4 regions of the Halomonas sp. 113 genome follow, and region 1 is predicted to be linked to each of the others. Evidence: predicted binding sites of a transcription regulator. Region 1 holds the regulator's gene; each other region holds the start of a gene.

What was found. Region 1 encodes sigma-54, which starts transcription at its own class of promoters, with help from an activator protein. Its sites were predicted from a motif close to TGGCACNNNNNTTGCTNT; they were not measured.
Region 2: a site for sigma-54 is predicted at 1,884-1,901, ahead of YERSI8AC_RS07875 (sugar phosphorylase). Genes of this name have one in related genera too.
Region 3: a site for sigma-54 is predicted at 1,842-1,859, ahead of YERSI8AC_RS23215 (P-II family nitrogen regulator). Genes of this name have one in related genera too.
Region 4: a site for sigma-54 is predicted at 1,765-1,782, ahead of urtA (urea ABC transporter substrate-binding protein). Genes of this name have one in related genera too.

The regions. Positions count from the first base shown of each region.
Region 1 covers NZ_LR881453.1:1,983,442-1,987,326, forward strand. The annotation lists gene YERSI8AC_RS09260 (PTS sugar transporter subunit IIA) at 27-497, opposite strand; gene hpf (ribosome hibernation-promoting factor, HPF/YfiA family) at 502-810, opposite strand; gene YERSI8AC_RS09270 (RNA polymerase factor sigma-54) at 908-2,323, opposite strand; gene lptB (LPS export ABC transporter ATP-binding protein) at 2,453-3,202, opposite strand; gene lptA (lipopolysaccharide transport periplasmic protein LptA) at 3,214-3,732, opposite strand; gene lptC (LPS export ABC transporter periplasmic protein LptC) at 3,744-3,885, opposite strand, start outside.
Region 2 covers NZ_LR881453.1:1,653,873-1,657,757, reverse strand. The annotation lists gene ribD (bifunctional diaminohydroxyphosphoribosylaminopyrimidine deaminase/5-amino-6-(5-phosphoribosylamino)uracil reductase RibD) at 59-1,234, opposite strand; gene nrdR (transcriptional regulator NrdR) at 1,231-1,722, opposite strand; gene YERSI8AC_RS07875 (sugar phosphorylase) at 1,934-3,700, shown strand.
Region 3 covers NZ_LR881453.1:4,992,144-4,996,028, forward strand. The annotation lists gene YERSI8AC_RS23210 (ammonium transporter) at 135-1,382, opposite strand; gene YERSI8AC_RS23215 (P-II family nitrogen regulator) at 1,428-1,766, opposite strand; gene YERSI8AC_RS23220 (accessory factor UbiK family protein) at 2,111-2,458, shown strand; gene YERSI8AC_RS23225 (TonB-dependent receptor) at 2,497-3,885, shown strand, end outside.
Region 4 covers NZ_LR881453.1:4,939,736-4,943,620, forward strand. The annotation lists gene urtB (urea ABC transporter permease subunit UrtB) at 1-165, opposite strand, end outside; gene urtA (urea ABC transporter substrate-binding protein) at 271-1,632, opposite strand; gene YERSI8AC_RS22965 (tripartite tricarboxylate transporter permease) at 2,095-3,597, opposite strand; gene YERSI8AC_RS22970 (tripartite tricarboxylate transporter TctB family protein) at 3,652-3,885, opposite strand, start outside.

The DNA of each region.
Region 1 (3,885 bases):
TCTGCCCTGAACAGGGTTTCAGACCCTTAGGCCGCTGATTGCTCGCGAATTTTGGCGGTAATCAGCTCAAGCAGTTCGCGCTGGCTGGCTGCTTTACGCAGTTGCTGGCGCGTGTCCGCATCATTCATGATGGTCGCTACCTGACCCAGTAGTGAGAGATGCGTGTCATCTGCCTCTTCGGGTACCAACAGGACAAACACCAGATCTACCGGGTCGCCGTCGATAGCGTCAAAATCGATCGCTTCAGCCAGTTTCAAAAATCCAGCGATAGGGGCGTTGCAGTGGGGGCTACGCGCATGAGGAATAGCCACGCCGTTACCAATACCCGTACTACCTAAGCGCTCGCGGCCGATTAAACGGCTAAACACTTCTTGGCTGTCCAGGCTGGGGATATTTTGGGCGATAAAGGTGCTGTAAAACTCCAGCACCCTTTTTTTGCTGCCCCCGGGGACGTCGAACAGAACGCGTTCCGGGGGGAGTATGGTTTCCAACGTCATTGAATTAACGCACACCGGCGCCTTGGGCGCGAGCTTGTGCTTTTTCCTTGTGTTTAACGAGTTGACGGTCGATTTTGTCCGCTAGTGCGTCGATAGCGGCGTACATATCACTGTCTAGGGCTTCCGCATGTAAGTCAGCACCTGCGGCGTGCAGCGTACAGGCGGCCTGCTGGCGCTCTTTCTCCACTGATAAGGTGACTTGCACCGTAGTTATATTGTCGTAATGGCGCTCTACACGCTCAAGCTTCTCGTTGACATAGTCACGCAAGGCGTCAGTCAGTTCTACGTGATGACCAGTGATATTTACTTGCATTGACGTGCTCCTTATCCATCGGACTGTACTTCGATTGTAACCCTTTTTGCCGCGTTGCAAAGCCCTTGTCGAGAGTTTCCCTGAAACGTTAACGAAGTTAGCGCAAACGACGCCGTTCACTGGAAGAGGGAATGCCCATGGCTTCACGGTATTTCGCCACCGTACGACGCGCCACTTGAATCCCTCCTTCGCCTAATAGCGTCACTAAGCGGCTGTCTGAAAGCGGCTTGCCGGGCGGCTCCTCTTGAATCAGTTTCTTGAGTCGTGCACGGATGGCGGTGCTGGAGTGGCTGTCGCCATCTTGACCGCTCACCTGGCTTGAGAAAAAGTATTTGAGTTCAAACACACCACGGGGTGTATGGATATATTTTTGCGTCGTTACCCGTGAAATAGTCGACTCGTGCATCTCCACGGCTTCGGCAATGTCGGCCAGTATCAGTGGTTTCATGGCTTCTTCGCCGTGCTCTAAAAAGCCAATCTGGCGGGTAATGATTTCGCGACCAACACGCAGCAGCGTATCGTTTCGGCTAGAGAGGCTCTTGATCAACCAGCGCGCTTCCTGCAAGTGCTCTTTGAGAAACTGGTTGTCATCGCTTTTATCCGCACGCTTAATCAAGCTGGCGTAGTCGGGCTGAATGCGCAGCCGTGGCAGGGCCTCGGGGTTGAGCTCTAAATGCCAGCCTTCATTATCGTGGCGGACGACTAGATCGGGGGTGACATAGCTGTCATCGGTGTCGCCGTAGGCGCTGCCTGGGCGTGGGTCTAGGCTGCGAATAAGCAGGATGACATCGGACAGCTGTTCGTCGTCGAGCCCTAGACGGCGTTTCAGCAGACGCATATCGTCTTTGCCAAGCGCTTCGAGAAACTGCCGCACCAAGCGGCGGGCGGGAACCAGCAGTGGCGTATTATCGGGGAGAGCGGCGAGCTGCAGCATCAAGCATTCACGCAAGTCACGGGCAAATATGCCGGTCGGCTCAAACTGCTGGAGCTTGAGTAGAATGGTTTCCACTTCGCGTTGGCTTAGCCCGTCAATGCCCTGGGCACGAAGCCCTTCACGGATGTCGTTGAGCGGCTGGGTCAGGTAGCCGTTGGCGTCTAGCGCGTCGATTAAACTTTCCGCGACAAGCTGCTCGCGAGCGCTAAAATCGGTCATGGCGAGTTGCCACAGCAGGTGGCCATGAAGGCTCTGCCCGGCTGCCTGGCGCTCAAAGTCGGGGCCTTCGCTGCTGCTGCCCCCCTGGCTTCCCATATCTTGATAGGTATCTGACCAGTCGCTATCTACCGAGAGCTCAGTAGGGATGCTCTCTGACCACTCTTCTTCCTTAGGCTCGCTGACAGCCTGTTCACTAAATTCATCTTCCTGCTCCAGCATGGGATTGGCATCGAGGGCCTGCTGAATTTCTTGACGAAGATCCAGCGTAGAGAGTTGCAGCAGCGCAATGGCCTGCTGCAACTGGGGCGTCATGGTCAGCTGTGTGCCGATACGCAGTTGGAGAGAAGCTTTCATGACCATCTGAGAACCACTCGTTAATCAGAATGCTCCACCCTAGTGCGAGTGAGTGCTTGGCGCAAGTGCAATAAGCATGCCATTGGTCGTAAAGTTGTTTTAAAGCGCTATTTAGGGGCGATTAAGGCAAAAACATTACAGGCGAAAATCGGCGCCCAAATACACATCCCTTACTTTTTGGTTGGTGAGAATCGAGGCGGGCGAGCCACTGGCGATGATTTGCCCATCGCCGACGATATAGGCGATATCGCAAATGTCTAGTGTTTCACGCACGTTGTGATCGGTGATCAGCACGCCGATATGGCGCTGTTTCAGTGCACGAATGATGGTTTTAATCTCACCTACCGAGATGGGGTCAACGCCCGCAAAAGGCTCATCGAGCAGTATAAAAGCGGGCTCTGTGGCTAGCGAGCGGGCTATTTCTACACGCCTGCGCTCGCCGCCCGAAAGGCTCATGCCCAGGTTGTCGCGAATATGGGTGATATGGAAGTCTTCGAGTAGCGCTTCCAGGCGCTGTTCGCGATCGCTGCGGTTAAGCTCTTTGCGGGTCTCGAGTATCGCCATAATATTCTCGGCAACCGAGAGTTTGCGGAAAATAGACGCCTCTTGAGGTAGATAGCCAATCCCCGCAGCTGCGCGCTCGTGCATGGGGGCGCGCGTTAAATCCACATCGTCGATACCCACCTTGCCAGCGTCGGATTTGACCAGCCCAACAATCATATAAAATGAGGTGGTTTTGCCCGCGCCGTTGGGGCCCAAAAGGCCAACGACACTGCCTTGGGATATCTCTAGATTGATGTCTTTGACCACTCGGCGGCGTTTGTAGCTTTTAGCCAGGTGGTGGGCATAAAGGGTTTTGATCGGCGCAGTGTCAGCAGTGGCCACAGCTAGGCTCCCTATTGTTCAGGCTGAAGGGTCATGCGTATGCGCTGGGGCTCGCTGCCATCAACGTCAGAGCGCGCTTGAATCACTTCTCGGTCAATAAAATACTCAAGGCGACCGCCACTAAAGGTGTCCTCTTGCTGGGTCAGTTCGGCTTGGTCGATCAGCTCTACGCGACGCTCGGCGACGTGATAAATAATCCGCCGCGCCCAGCCTTCCGTGGGGCCTTCTTGCCCTTCGCCTTGATGGCGCAAGTAGGCGCGCTCACCGGTAGCGGTGGCTGTCGAGAGTTCGCCCGCGTCGTTGCGTTCGATCTCTACCCGCTCGCCGCGCAGCTGCATTTCGCCTTGGCGAATGTCCACATCCCCAGTATAAACAGCTGTGCCTGCCCGCTGATCAAGATCTAAACGGTCGGCTTCCACTTCCACTGGGGCTTGTTGGGAAGATGAGTTGGTTTGGGCTAACACTGATAAAGGTATCGCTAAACCGAACAGTGCAGTGTAGAGCAGGGCTGGGGAAATCATGGCTTTCATGGCGGTTCCTATTAGCGTTGTGTGGCCGGGGGGTGCGTGCCGCGCACATTATCCGTTAAGCGAACCTGGCTGGTGTTAAGCCAAACGTCCATATGTGAAGCGCTCATTTGCTGTGGCGGTTGCTGCATCAATACCGGTGTGTCACTCCATGCA
Region 2 (3,885 bases), 330 kb from region 1:
CTTGTCAGGATAGGTTATCGAGAAAGAGTGTCGCGAGAGTGAGTCACGATTTTGCGCGTCAGGGTACCTTGCTCTCGCAAAATTCGCCAGATGCGCTAGTCGCTAGAGGGGATGCAATAATGCGCCAATCGCGCCCTACTGCTCGCATATCGTGAATGGTTAACCGCCGCTGATCGGCCATACGTGAGAGCCCTGGCAACGCAAAAAGGGGCCGCGCTTCGCCGCCTAACAGTGTGGGGGCAACAAACAGCTGTAGCTCATCGACCAACGCCGCATCGAGCATAGCGCCCGCCAATGTCGCTCCGGTTTCCACCAGCAGTTCATTAACCTGTTCATTTTCGGCTAACCACTGCAGCATTGCCACTAAATCGATACGGCCATCGCTACCGGCGGGCAACACCTGTACTTCAGCGCCCGCCTGAGTTAACCGTTCCCGCTTCTCTTCCAAGTGGTCTGATGTGGTGATCACTAGCGTACGCCCAGGCTCGCTTAAACAGGCTGCCGCCAGAGGTAGGCGCAAGTGGGTATCTAAAATCACCCGCAGGGGCTGGCGGTGAACCACTTGGTCTGCGTTGTTCAGCTGTAACTGCTCTGCTCGTAACGTCAGCCGAGAGTCGTCCATAATGAGCGACTCAACGCCGCTTAATATCGCGCTGGAGCGTGCCCGTAGCCGCTGCACCTGGGTGCGTGCTTCAGGCCCGGTGATCCACTGAGACTCCCCCGACCCCATGGCGGTACGACCATCTAGACTCATCGCCATTTTCAGGCGCACAAAGGGACGCTGCTGGGTCATGCGAGCAATAAAGCCGGGATTCAGAGCGCGCGCGTCACTCTCTAATAACCCCACCGCCACCTCAACACCCGCCTCTTCAAGCAGACGAATACCGCGGCCACTCACCTGCGGGTTCGGATCCACCATGGCAACCACTACCCGCGACACCTTCGCTTCCTGGAGCGCCACCGCGCAGGGGCCAGTGCGGCCGGTGTGGGAACAAGGCTCCAGGGTGACGTACGCGGTCGCGCCCAGGGCTTGCTCACCAGCATCATTCAACGCGTGAATTTCGGCGTGGGGTTCACCGGCACACAGGTGAAAGCCTTCACCGACAATCTGCTCGTCACGCACAATCACACAGCCGACCCGCGGGTTGGGATCCGTGGTGTATAAGCCTTTTTGCGCCAGTTGCAGCGCCCGCGCCATATAGCGGTGGTCGGCTTGGCTAAAGACAGCACTCATTTTGACGACTCGCTGCCATGGCCCAGTCGGGAAGAGGGCTCTTGGGACAGCCGGTCAATCTCAGCGCGAAATTCATCCAGATCCTGGAACTTGCGATATACCGAAGCAAAGCGGATATAGGCTACGTGATCGAGGGTTTTAAGCGCTTGCATGACCGACTCGCCAATATCACGGGCGTTGATTTCGCGATCGCCCCGGGCACGTAAGGTTTGGCGGATGCGCTCTACCGCCGCTTCAATGGCTTCTGCACTGACCGGACGCTTTTCCAGCGCACGCAACATACCTGCCCGCAGTTTGGCTTCATTAAAGCTCTCGCGGGAGCCGTCGGACTTCACCACCCGCGGCATTACCAATTCTGCGGTTTCGTAGGTGGTAAAGCGCTCTTGGCAGCTCGCACACTGGCGTCGACGGCGTACCTGATCACCATCCGCTACCAGGCGCGAATCAGTCACTCGAGTATCGTTTGCACCACAAAAAGGGCAATGCATGGCGGTCAACCTGTTGTCAGCTCGTGTCGGCGTACCGCACGAGTTAGCGTGTTATAACCTGTCAATGTGTGTGCTATTAATAGCGTTTTAGCAGTAGTAACTGCCACAAGCTAATGTATCTTAGCGTTTAAACGCGGTATCAACCTCGTATTGTAACGATTTGGCACACAAGCTGCAGCGTTTGTGGCAGATTGTTTATCAGGAGCTACCCATGCCCCCCTTTGAGCAGACCGTTAACGACTACCTCAGCCACCTTTATGGCCCCAGGGCGGGGGAAGTGCAGCGCCGTTTAAACCAGCGTCTAGCGCATTTTCAGTCGCTTGCCCCATTTTCATCCAGCTCCGGTAGAACCAGCACTAAAAATGCACCCTCTTGGAGCGAAAAAGATCAGTGGGTGATCAGCTACGGTGACTCGATTATTGAAGATGGTGTGCCGCCGTTGGCAGTGCTTAGCGATTTTCTTCAAGCGCGGTTGGGCGATCGCATCAGCGGTGTACATGTACTGCCCTTCTTTCCCTGGAGCAGCGACGACGGCTTTTCGGTGATCCACTACCGGGAAGTGAACCCCGATCTTGGTGATTGGTCGCACATCCGCGAACTCGCCAGCCATTACGACTTAATGGCCGACCTGGTGCTCAATCACGTCTCACGGGAGTCTCTCTGGTTTGTGGATTACCTGAGCGGCAGCCTGCCCGGCCGCGACTACTTTATCGAAGTCGATCCAGAGACCGATGTCTCCCAGGTGGTGCGCCCACGCAGCAGCCCGCTGCTGGTGCCCATTTCCACCCGGCGTGGCACCCGCTACCTGTGGGCGACGTTCTCCGAAGACCAGCTTGACCTGAACTTTGAAAATCCGGATGTGCTGCTGGAGTTCGTGGGTATTTTGCTGTTCTACCTGGAGCAAGGAACGCGGATTGTACGTTTGGATGCGGTGGCCTTTCTGTGGAAGCGGCTGGGTACTGCCTGCATTCACCTGCCGGAAACCCACACTGTGGTGCGGCTGCTACGAGCGATTGTGGATCACGTGGCCCCAGGTACCCTGTTAATCACCGAAACCAATGTGCCCCACCAGGAAAATATCAGTTATTTTGGCTTGGATCGGTTGCCAGCGGGGGACCCCGACGAAGCCCATATGGTGTATCAGTTTGCCCTCCCCCCGCTGCTATTGCACACCCTCACCCGGGGCGAAGCGAGCACCTTACAAACCTGGCTTGCCAGCCTTCCGGTACTGCCCGACCAATGCACCTACCTCAACTTTACGGCCAGCCACGACGGCATTGGCGTTCGCCCCTTGGAAGGTTTATTGCCCGATCACGAGCGGGATGCGCTGCTGGAGCTGATGCACCGTTTCGGAGGCTTTGTCAGCATGCGTAGCAACCCCGATGGAAGCGATACGCCCTATGAGATCAATATCACCTGGTTTGAAGCCATGCGCGGCACCCGCCGCGGCCCCGACCCGTGGCAGGTAGCGCGTTTTCTATGCAGCCAAGCAATTATGCTGAGTTTGCAAGGTATCCCCGCGCTGTATATTCACACCCTAACTGGCACACTCAATGACGTGGAAGGCGTTGAGCGCAGTGGGCGGCTACGTTCGATCAACCGCCGGCGCTGGCAGCGTAGCGAGCTTGACCTCCTACTCGATAGCCCGTCGACGCCCACTCACGATGTTTTCCACGCCTTAAACCGGCTATTAGACCAGCGCCGCAAGGAGCCCTGCTTTCACCCCAATGCCGCTCAACGGGTTGTGGTCTCAGCACCGGAACTATTGGCAGTAGAGCGCGGCCCGCTCCACGATGGTCGCCGGCTGCTAGCGCTGTATAACGTCACCGACCTACCGCTTCCTTTAGAGAATATGGGTGAGGCAGTTACCCAGGCACTTGAAAAACACGCCTGGCAAGCGCTGGATCCTGCTAACCCCTGGAGCGCCGAAGGTTCGCTGCCGCCTTACGCGGTGCGTTGGCTGGTAGCGGATAGTTAACACCATTTCGTTAATACCATTGAGAAATCTAAAGTTTCAAAAACCGTAAACTTCAAAAACCGTAAGTTGCGACATATTGCCCCAGTTATAAAGCGCATAATCCCTAAATAATGTTGTGCTGCGATAATCGCAACACGGCATTATTTTAGGGATTGCCAGCACTAAGGCGGCGGTTATTAAATCTC
Region 3 (3,885 bases), 3.0 Mb from region 1:
GGGTTGAACGGCTGCGAATATCGCAGCCGTTAACCGCTAACTACCAGCATACACCGCTATCGGCAGAGAATAAAAAAGCCTCCCACTAAGGGGAGGCCAGAAGGAGCACGCCAGCTCACTAGGTCAGCATTAAGTTATTTCTTAATGCCAAATTCGGGATAGGCTTCGAGACCGCACTCAGCGATATCCACGCCTTCATACTCTTCTTCTTCGCTAACCCGGATGCCCATGATGGCTTTCAGGATGAGCCATACCACCAGGCTGGCCAGGAATACCCAAGCGAAGATACCTACGATACCGATGATCTGGGCACCGAATGATGCGCCGTCATTGTTCAGCGGCACTGCCAGCACGCCCCAGATACCGACAACACCGTGAACCGAGATCGCGCCGACCGGATCATCCAGCTTCACTTTATCGAGGGTGACGATGGCTGCGACCACGATGATGCCGCCAATTGCGCCGATAATGGTAGCGCTCAGTGCGGTCGGAGAGAGCGGATCAGCGGTGATAGCCACTAGGCCAGCCAGGGCACCGTTCAATGCCATGGTCAGGTCAGCTTTGCGGAACCACAGTTTGGCCAAGATCAGTGCCGCAATCACACCACCCGCCGCTGCTGCATTAGTGTTTACAAACACCTGAGCCACGTTGTTAGCAGAATCGACAGCCGCAAGTTTGAGCTCGGAACCGCCATTGAAACCGAACCAGCCCATCCACAGAATGAAGGTACCCAGCGTTGCCAGCGGCATGTTGGCACCGGGAATAGCGTGGATAGAACCGTCTTTACCGTATTTACCTTTACGTGGGCCTAGCACGATCACACCCGCTAACGCAGCCGCCGCACCGGCAAGGTGCACAATGCCGGAACCCGCATAGTCAGAGTAGCCCACTTCAGACAACCAGCCGCCACCCCAAGTCCAGTAGCCAGACACCGGATAGATAAACGCGGTCATTACCACAGCAAAGGCCAGGAATGCCCACAGTTTCATACGCTCAGCGACGGCACCCGACACAATTGACATGGCGGTTGCCACGAACACGACTTGGAAGAAGAAGTCAGAACGCATGGAGTAGTAGGGCGCGTCATCGCCGCCTGCGGTAACCGCATCCACACTGTTTTCAGCGCCAATCAAGAAGCCCAGATTGGGCAGGAAGCCGCCAGCGCTGCTGGAGTACATGATGTAGTAGCCCACCAGCAGATACATGGTGCAGGCAATGGCAAACAGCGCGATATTCTTGGTCAGTATCTCAGCGGTGTTTTTGGAGCGTACTAAGCCCGCCTCTAACATGGAGAAGCCTGCCGCCATCCACATGACGAGCACACCGCAAATTAGAAAGTAGAACGTATCGAGCGCGTAGCTCAGATCAGTCAACTCATTCATTGTAAGTTCCCCGTTGAACTATAGAAATGATCCGAAAAAGCAGCGTTAAACGGCGTCTGCACCGCGCTCGCCTGTCCGAATCCGAATAACGTCTTCAAGCGGTGTCACAAACACCTTGCCGTCACCGATCTTGCCGCTGTTAGCCGCACTACAGATTGCATCCAATACGCTCTCCAAACGGGCGTCGTCTACGGCCACTTCCACTTTTACCTTGGGTAGAAAGTCGACGACGTACTCCGCGCCACGATACAACTCGGTATGCCCTTTCTGACGGCCAAAACCTTTAACTTCAGTGACCGTAATGCCCTGAACGCCGTTGTCGGCCAATGCCTCACGAACGTCGTCGAGCTTAAATGGCTTGATGATAGCGGTGATGAGTTTCATCCCGGATCTCCCCTGCTGGATAAGTCCTGCTAGATTGGTAGCGGCACAGCCGCCAGAATAAGCACCTGAACCGATAATGCGCATACTGTGCCAGCTGACTTTTTTTGCTTATAAGTCAGCCAATTAGCCGTCATCAAAAGTGCAGCTCAGAGCTAAATCTGAGCAAATCCATTCTCACACCACCGCTATTGCACCAAAAAAGAGCGTAAGCAAAAGTAGCCTGCTCTATTTCGATGCACACCCTGGGTTAAGCAGTAAAAGCACGCGATACATGCGAATTCGCCAACTGTTGCGTATCCTTACCGGTAAGCAATATTTAAAGCAGGTTTATCTAGGAGAGAACGATGGCGCCTCAAGACCGTATTAGCCGCTTGGCCCAGCAGATTGGTGACCGTTTACAAAACGCCTCCCAGGCGCCAGAAGATATTCAAAAGGGCGTGCAGCAAGTCGTGCGTGGCGCCTTCGACCGCCTGGAGCTTGTCTCACGGGAAGATTTCGACATTTTAATGGATGTACTGCAGCGCACCCGTTCGCGGGTAGAGGCGTTAGAGCGCCAAGTCGCTAACCTTGAAGCAGCCGTTGATGCCTCCGCGCCAACGACGTCCACGCCGCTCGAAGCTGAAGCCCCACCAGTTCCAGAGCAGCATGCGCCGGAATCAGATGCAGAAGACGAGAAGAATAAACCCGCTTAACGTTCAAGCTTCATTAGCAGCAATAGGGAAATGGCCTATTGCTGCGCGCACCGCAAAATAAATACGAATCACTATCGTTGACTTTGTTTTTCGTGGTGATACTCACCGCCTTTGATTTTCTTACCGTCTGCGGATTGTTCACTATGCACGCCCTGTCACTATCAAACCTATCTGTTGCAAAGCTGCCTTTTGCAAAGCCTTTCTTTTCGCCGTCGTCTGTTTCAATATCTGGGCTTGTTGGCACCGGCCTGTTACTGAGCTTCTCCAATGGCGTTTTCGCCCAAAATACTGCGTCTAGCGCCGACGAGACCATGGTGGTCGTTGGATCGCGCACTCCTAGTCAGATCAGTCAAATTCCCGGTGCTGTATGGGTAATTGACAAAGAGATGCTGCAACAGCAGACCCGCAATGGTGCAGACCTAAAGACAGCATTGGGGCATCTGGTACCGGGGTTGGATCTGGCGCCTCAAGGGCGCACCAATTATGGGCAAAACATGCGAGGCCGGGGCGTGCAGGTGCTCATCGACGGCGTATCGCTGAACAGTTCCCGTGGGCTTTCCCGACAGTTCGATGCCATCGATCCCTTCAATATTGAGCGCGTGGAAGTGCTTTCCGGCGCCAGCAGCCTGTATGGCGGCGGTGCTACGGGGGGCTTGATCAATATCATTACCCGCAAAGGTGAAGAAGGCCTGAACTGGCGTACTGAAGCAGGCATCACCACCGGCTTCAACAACAGCGATGACATAGATCGACGCCTCGCACAATCCATCAGCGGTGGTAACGAGCGGGTTCAAGGCTATCTGGGTACCGCCATTGGCGACAACGGCCGCCACTATGACGGCAGCGGCCAGGAAATCTTTCCCGATATCGCCCAGACCGACCTACAGGATAATCGCAGCATTGATGTATTGGGCAACCTCTCTTTCCGCTTGACCGATGAACAGAGTCTGGAACTGGGTGCCCAGCTGTACCGTTCAGGCTATGAAGGTGACCGGGGTGTTTACTTTCCCAACCTCGACGCTGCCACGCCCAACTTGAACGATGCCGAAATTCGCGATGGCTACCGTTCACAGCGCGATCCGGAAACCGACCGTAAGCTCGTCAACGTCAACTATCACCACGCCAACCTGTGGGGGCAAAACTTCTACCTGCAGGCATTCCACCGGGAGGAGGAGTCCAGCTTCCAGGCATTTCCCTACCCAGTCGCCGACGGCCTGCAATTTCGCGCCTCGCAACAAAACACCGATTTAAGCGGCATCAAAGCGCTGTTTGAATCGCGCCTGGGTGATGACGTTTCGCTAACCTACGGCCTCGATCTGGATCGTGAAACCTTCGATGCCAGCCAGATGCTGTTCGATACCGACATATCGGATGCTTCCGGCGGCCTGGTTCAGCAGGCATCGGGGGTTGAGCCTCGCTACCCCGGT
Region 4 (3,885 bases), 3.0 Mb from region 1:
GATAGCTTCGCCTTTGGCGGCGTAAGACTCAACGTCCAGCGCCTCCAACAGTTCGAGCGCGGCCGCATCGTCGGCAGTATTCGTGGAGCTCGTTTGTGCTTGGGCGGTCACTGTGATGCTTAACAACAGTAGGCACAGCAGCCCTAAGGAAAGGAAACGCCTCATGGGGTTCTTCCTTTGGTTATCTAAAGAGGGGGAGTTAGCGTGCTCCCTCGCCACTTGGGCTTCAGCCTAGGGACGAGGGATCAGTATTACTCACTACAGGAGCTTTTACTCAGCGAGCGCCGCTTCGGCTTCTTCTGCTGCGGTGCTGCCACCGCACGAGCCGTTCACGACGTTGAAGTTGCCGCACTCCATCGGCTTGCGCCAATCGGCAATCAGGTCACGGGAGCCAGGCAGGTAGTCAGACCAGGCGTCGCCCGCCACGGTAGACGGCGTCTGCCAAACGATATCGAACTGACCGTTGTCCTGAATCTCACCGATCAGCACCGGCTTGGTGATGTGGTGGTTGGGCATCATGGCTGCATAACCGCCGGAAAGGTTAGGCACGGTCACACCGATAATGGCGTCTTTCACCGTATCGACGTCCGTGGTGCCTGCTTTGCGAACCGCTTCGGCCCACATGTTGAAGCCGATGTAGTGCGCTTCCATTGGGTCGTTGGTCACGGCCATATCGTCGCCGGTGTACTCAATCCAGGCATCGATAAAGTCGTAGTTGTCATCGTTATCGACGCTCATGAAGTAGTTCCAGGCGGCCAAGTGGCCCACCAATGGCCCGGTATCAATACCGGTAAGCTCCTGCTCGCCCACAGAGAAGGCGATGACCGGAATATCGGCAGCGTCGATACCCTGGTTGGAGAGCTCGGTATAGAACGGCACGTTGGCGTCGCCGTTAACCGTCGAGATTACGGCGGTCGGTTTACCCTCTTCACCGAAGCGGCGAATTTCTGCCACGATGTTCTGCCAATCGGAGTGACCGAACGGCGTGTAGTTGACCATGATGTCCTCATCCGCGATGCCGTGTTCATCCTTGAGGAAGGCTTCAAGGATACGGTTAGTGGTCCGCGGATAGACATAGTCAGTACCCACTAGTGCAAAGCGCTCGATACCGACTTCGTTGATAAGGTATTCAACCGCAGGAATCGCCTGCTGGTTAGGCGCTGCGCCGGTGTAGAAGACGTTTTCAGAAGACTCTTCGCCTTCATACTGCACCGGGTAGAACAGCAGCCCGTTGAGCTCCTCTACGACGGGCAGTACGGATTTACGCGAAACCGACGTCCAGTTGCCGAAAATCACGTCCACTTCTTCCTGGTCTAGTAGCTCCCGGGCGCGTTCGGCAAACAGCGGCCAGTTAGACGCGGGATCAACCACCACGGCTTCTAACTGACGGCCGAGCAAACCACCGGCTTCGTTCTGCTGCTCAATAAGCATTTCGACGGTGTCTTTGAGGACGGTCTCACTAATCGCCATGGTGCCGGAAAGCGAGTGCAGGATACCGACTTTGATCGGGTCATCGTCTTGGGCGATGGCTTGGGTGCTGGCCCCCATGATGGCAGCGGTGAGTAAAGCGGTCGCGAAACGGCCACTTGAAAGGAAGGGGCGAGGGTGTGTCGAGCGTTTGAGAGTGTTCATTGTTAATCTCCTTGCACCCCTTATGGCTGGGGTTTGTTATGACCGAGGCTTGATGATTGGCTTCGCACTTGGGGTTGTTGTGTTAGCTCCCCCAATACGTCCACTAGCCATTACGTTCACTAGCCAATAACTCTTGCAAGGGATGCGCCAGATTGGCACAAAGTTGCCTTATAGCTATTTAATCAGCCACTTAATAATCATCACAAAATCTCAAAACTCACTACATGCACCAAAATAAAGCGCATTAACGCTGCTGAAGCACCCTCTCAATGCACCAATAAAAGACAGTGCACCAACTAGGTACTTGAACTTTTTAAACACAAAGCATTAACGCATTAGTTACTCATTGGTTACAAAACCACTCTTTATTATTAGTTAAAAAAGTAGATAAGAAAGTGCAGATAAAAAAAGGAGCCTTGGCATCACCAAGGCTCCTTGCTATTCACCCTTTAAGTAGTGGCGTTAAACAGCCACGTCGGGTGGAATTTTCTTACGGCGTTTTTTCAGTAACGGCAGACCAAGCGACAGCAAGGCGACGACCAGTAGGCCAAGCGAGATAGGCTTGTCGATAAAGGTCATCCAGTCGCCACCGGAGATCTGCAGCGCGCGACGCAAGGACTCTTCCATAATGTTGCCCAGAATCAGCGCTAAAATCAGCGGCGCCGCGGGGAAACCAAACAGGCGCATACCCAGGCCCACCAGGCCAAAACCGAGCAGCAGCAACAGATCAAACACACTGAAGCTCATGCCGTAGACGCCGATCATGCAGAAGATCAAAATCAGCGACAGCAGTAGCGGCTTGGGCAGATCAAGAATCTTGGCGATCAGCGGTATCAACGGCAGGTTAAGCACCAGCAGGAAGATATTACCGATATACATACTGGCAACCACGCCCCAGAACACGTCCGGACGCTCTGTCAGCATCATTGGGCCGGGATTGACCCCCATGACCAGCAGGGCACCCAGCAGTACTGCGGTGGTACCCGAACCCGGTACACCCAGCGTCAACAGCGGCACAAAGGAGCCGGTACAGGCGGCGTTGTTGGCCGCTTCCGGCGCGGCCACGCCTTTGATATTGCCCTGCCCAAAGGTGTCGCCATCTTTGGCAATGCGTTTTTCCATGCTGTAACCCAGGAACGAACCAATGGTCGCGCCAGCCCCCGGCAGAACGCCGGTGAAGAAGCCCAACACCGAGCTGCGGCCAACGGGGCCAGCGATCTCTTTGACTTCGCTACGAGTCAGTTTCAGCGAGCCAATCGCATTACGCGGCGCCTCTTTGCCACCACCGCCGCGCAGCAGCATGTAGAACACCTCGGCAAGCGCAAAAATCCCCAGCGCCACCACCAGGAAGTCGATACCGTCGAGAAGCTGAACGGAGCCGAAGGTAAAACGCTCGGTACCGGTCTGCATATCGATACCCACAATCGAGATAATTACCCCCACCACGGCGGCAATCAGCCCCTTGATCAGCGATTTATCCGACAGCGAGACCACGGCGGTTAAGCCCAGCACCATCAGTGCAAAGTACTCGGAAGGGCCAAAGCTTACGGCCACTTTGGAAAGCAGCGGAGCCACCAGCATCAAGAAAATAACCGATACCGTACCGCCCACAAATGACGAGTAGGCGGCAATCGCCAGCGCTTTACCCGCCAGACCTTTTTTGGCCATCGGGTAGCCGTCAAAGGAGGTTGCTACGGTACCCGCAACGCCGGGGGCGTTGAGCAGAATCGAGGAAGTAGAGCCACCGAAGATGGCGCCGTAGTAAACCCCTGCCATCAGGATCAAACCCGACGAGGGTTCCATGGCAAAGGTGATAGGAATCATCAGGGCAAGTGCACTGATAGGGCCAAGGCCCGGCAGCATGCCGATAATGGTGCCAGCAAATACACCGGCAAATACGTAGGCAATATTGATTGGCTCAAGCGCGATGCCAAAGCCGTACATCAAATTATTGAAGGCATCCATGGGAATTACTCTCTTAAGAACTGCTAGCGGAAAGACCTGCTAACAAGGCTTTGTTTAGAAAGGCAGCAAGCCAGTGGGCAGGTAAACATCCATCACCTTCGTCATGGTCAGGTAGAGCGCCAGCACTACCCCCAGCGACGTAGCGAGGTTGACCCCATGGCGGCGATAGCCGTAGTAGGCCGTCAATCCAACGCAGAGCAGCGTAGAAGCAAGTACAAAACCCAGCGGCACCAGCAATAGCGCGTAGGCGGCAATCGCCAACGAAGTCACGATGACCCGCGCCCAGGG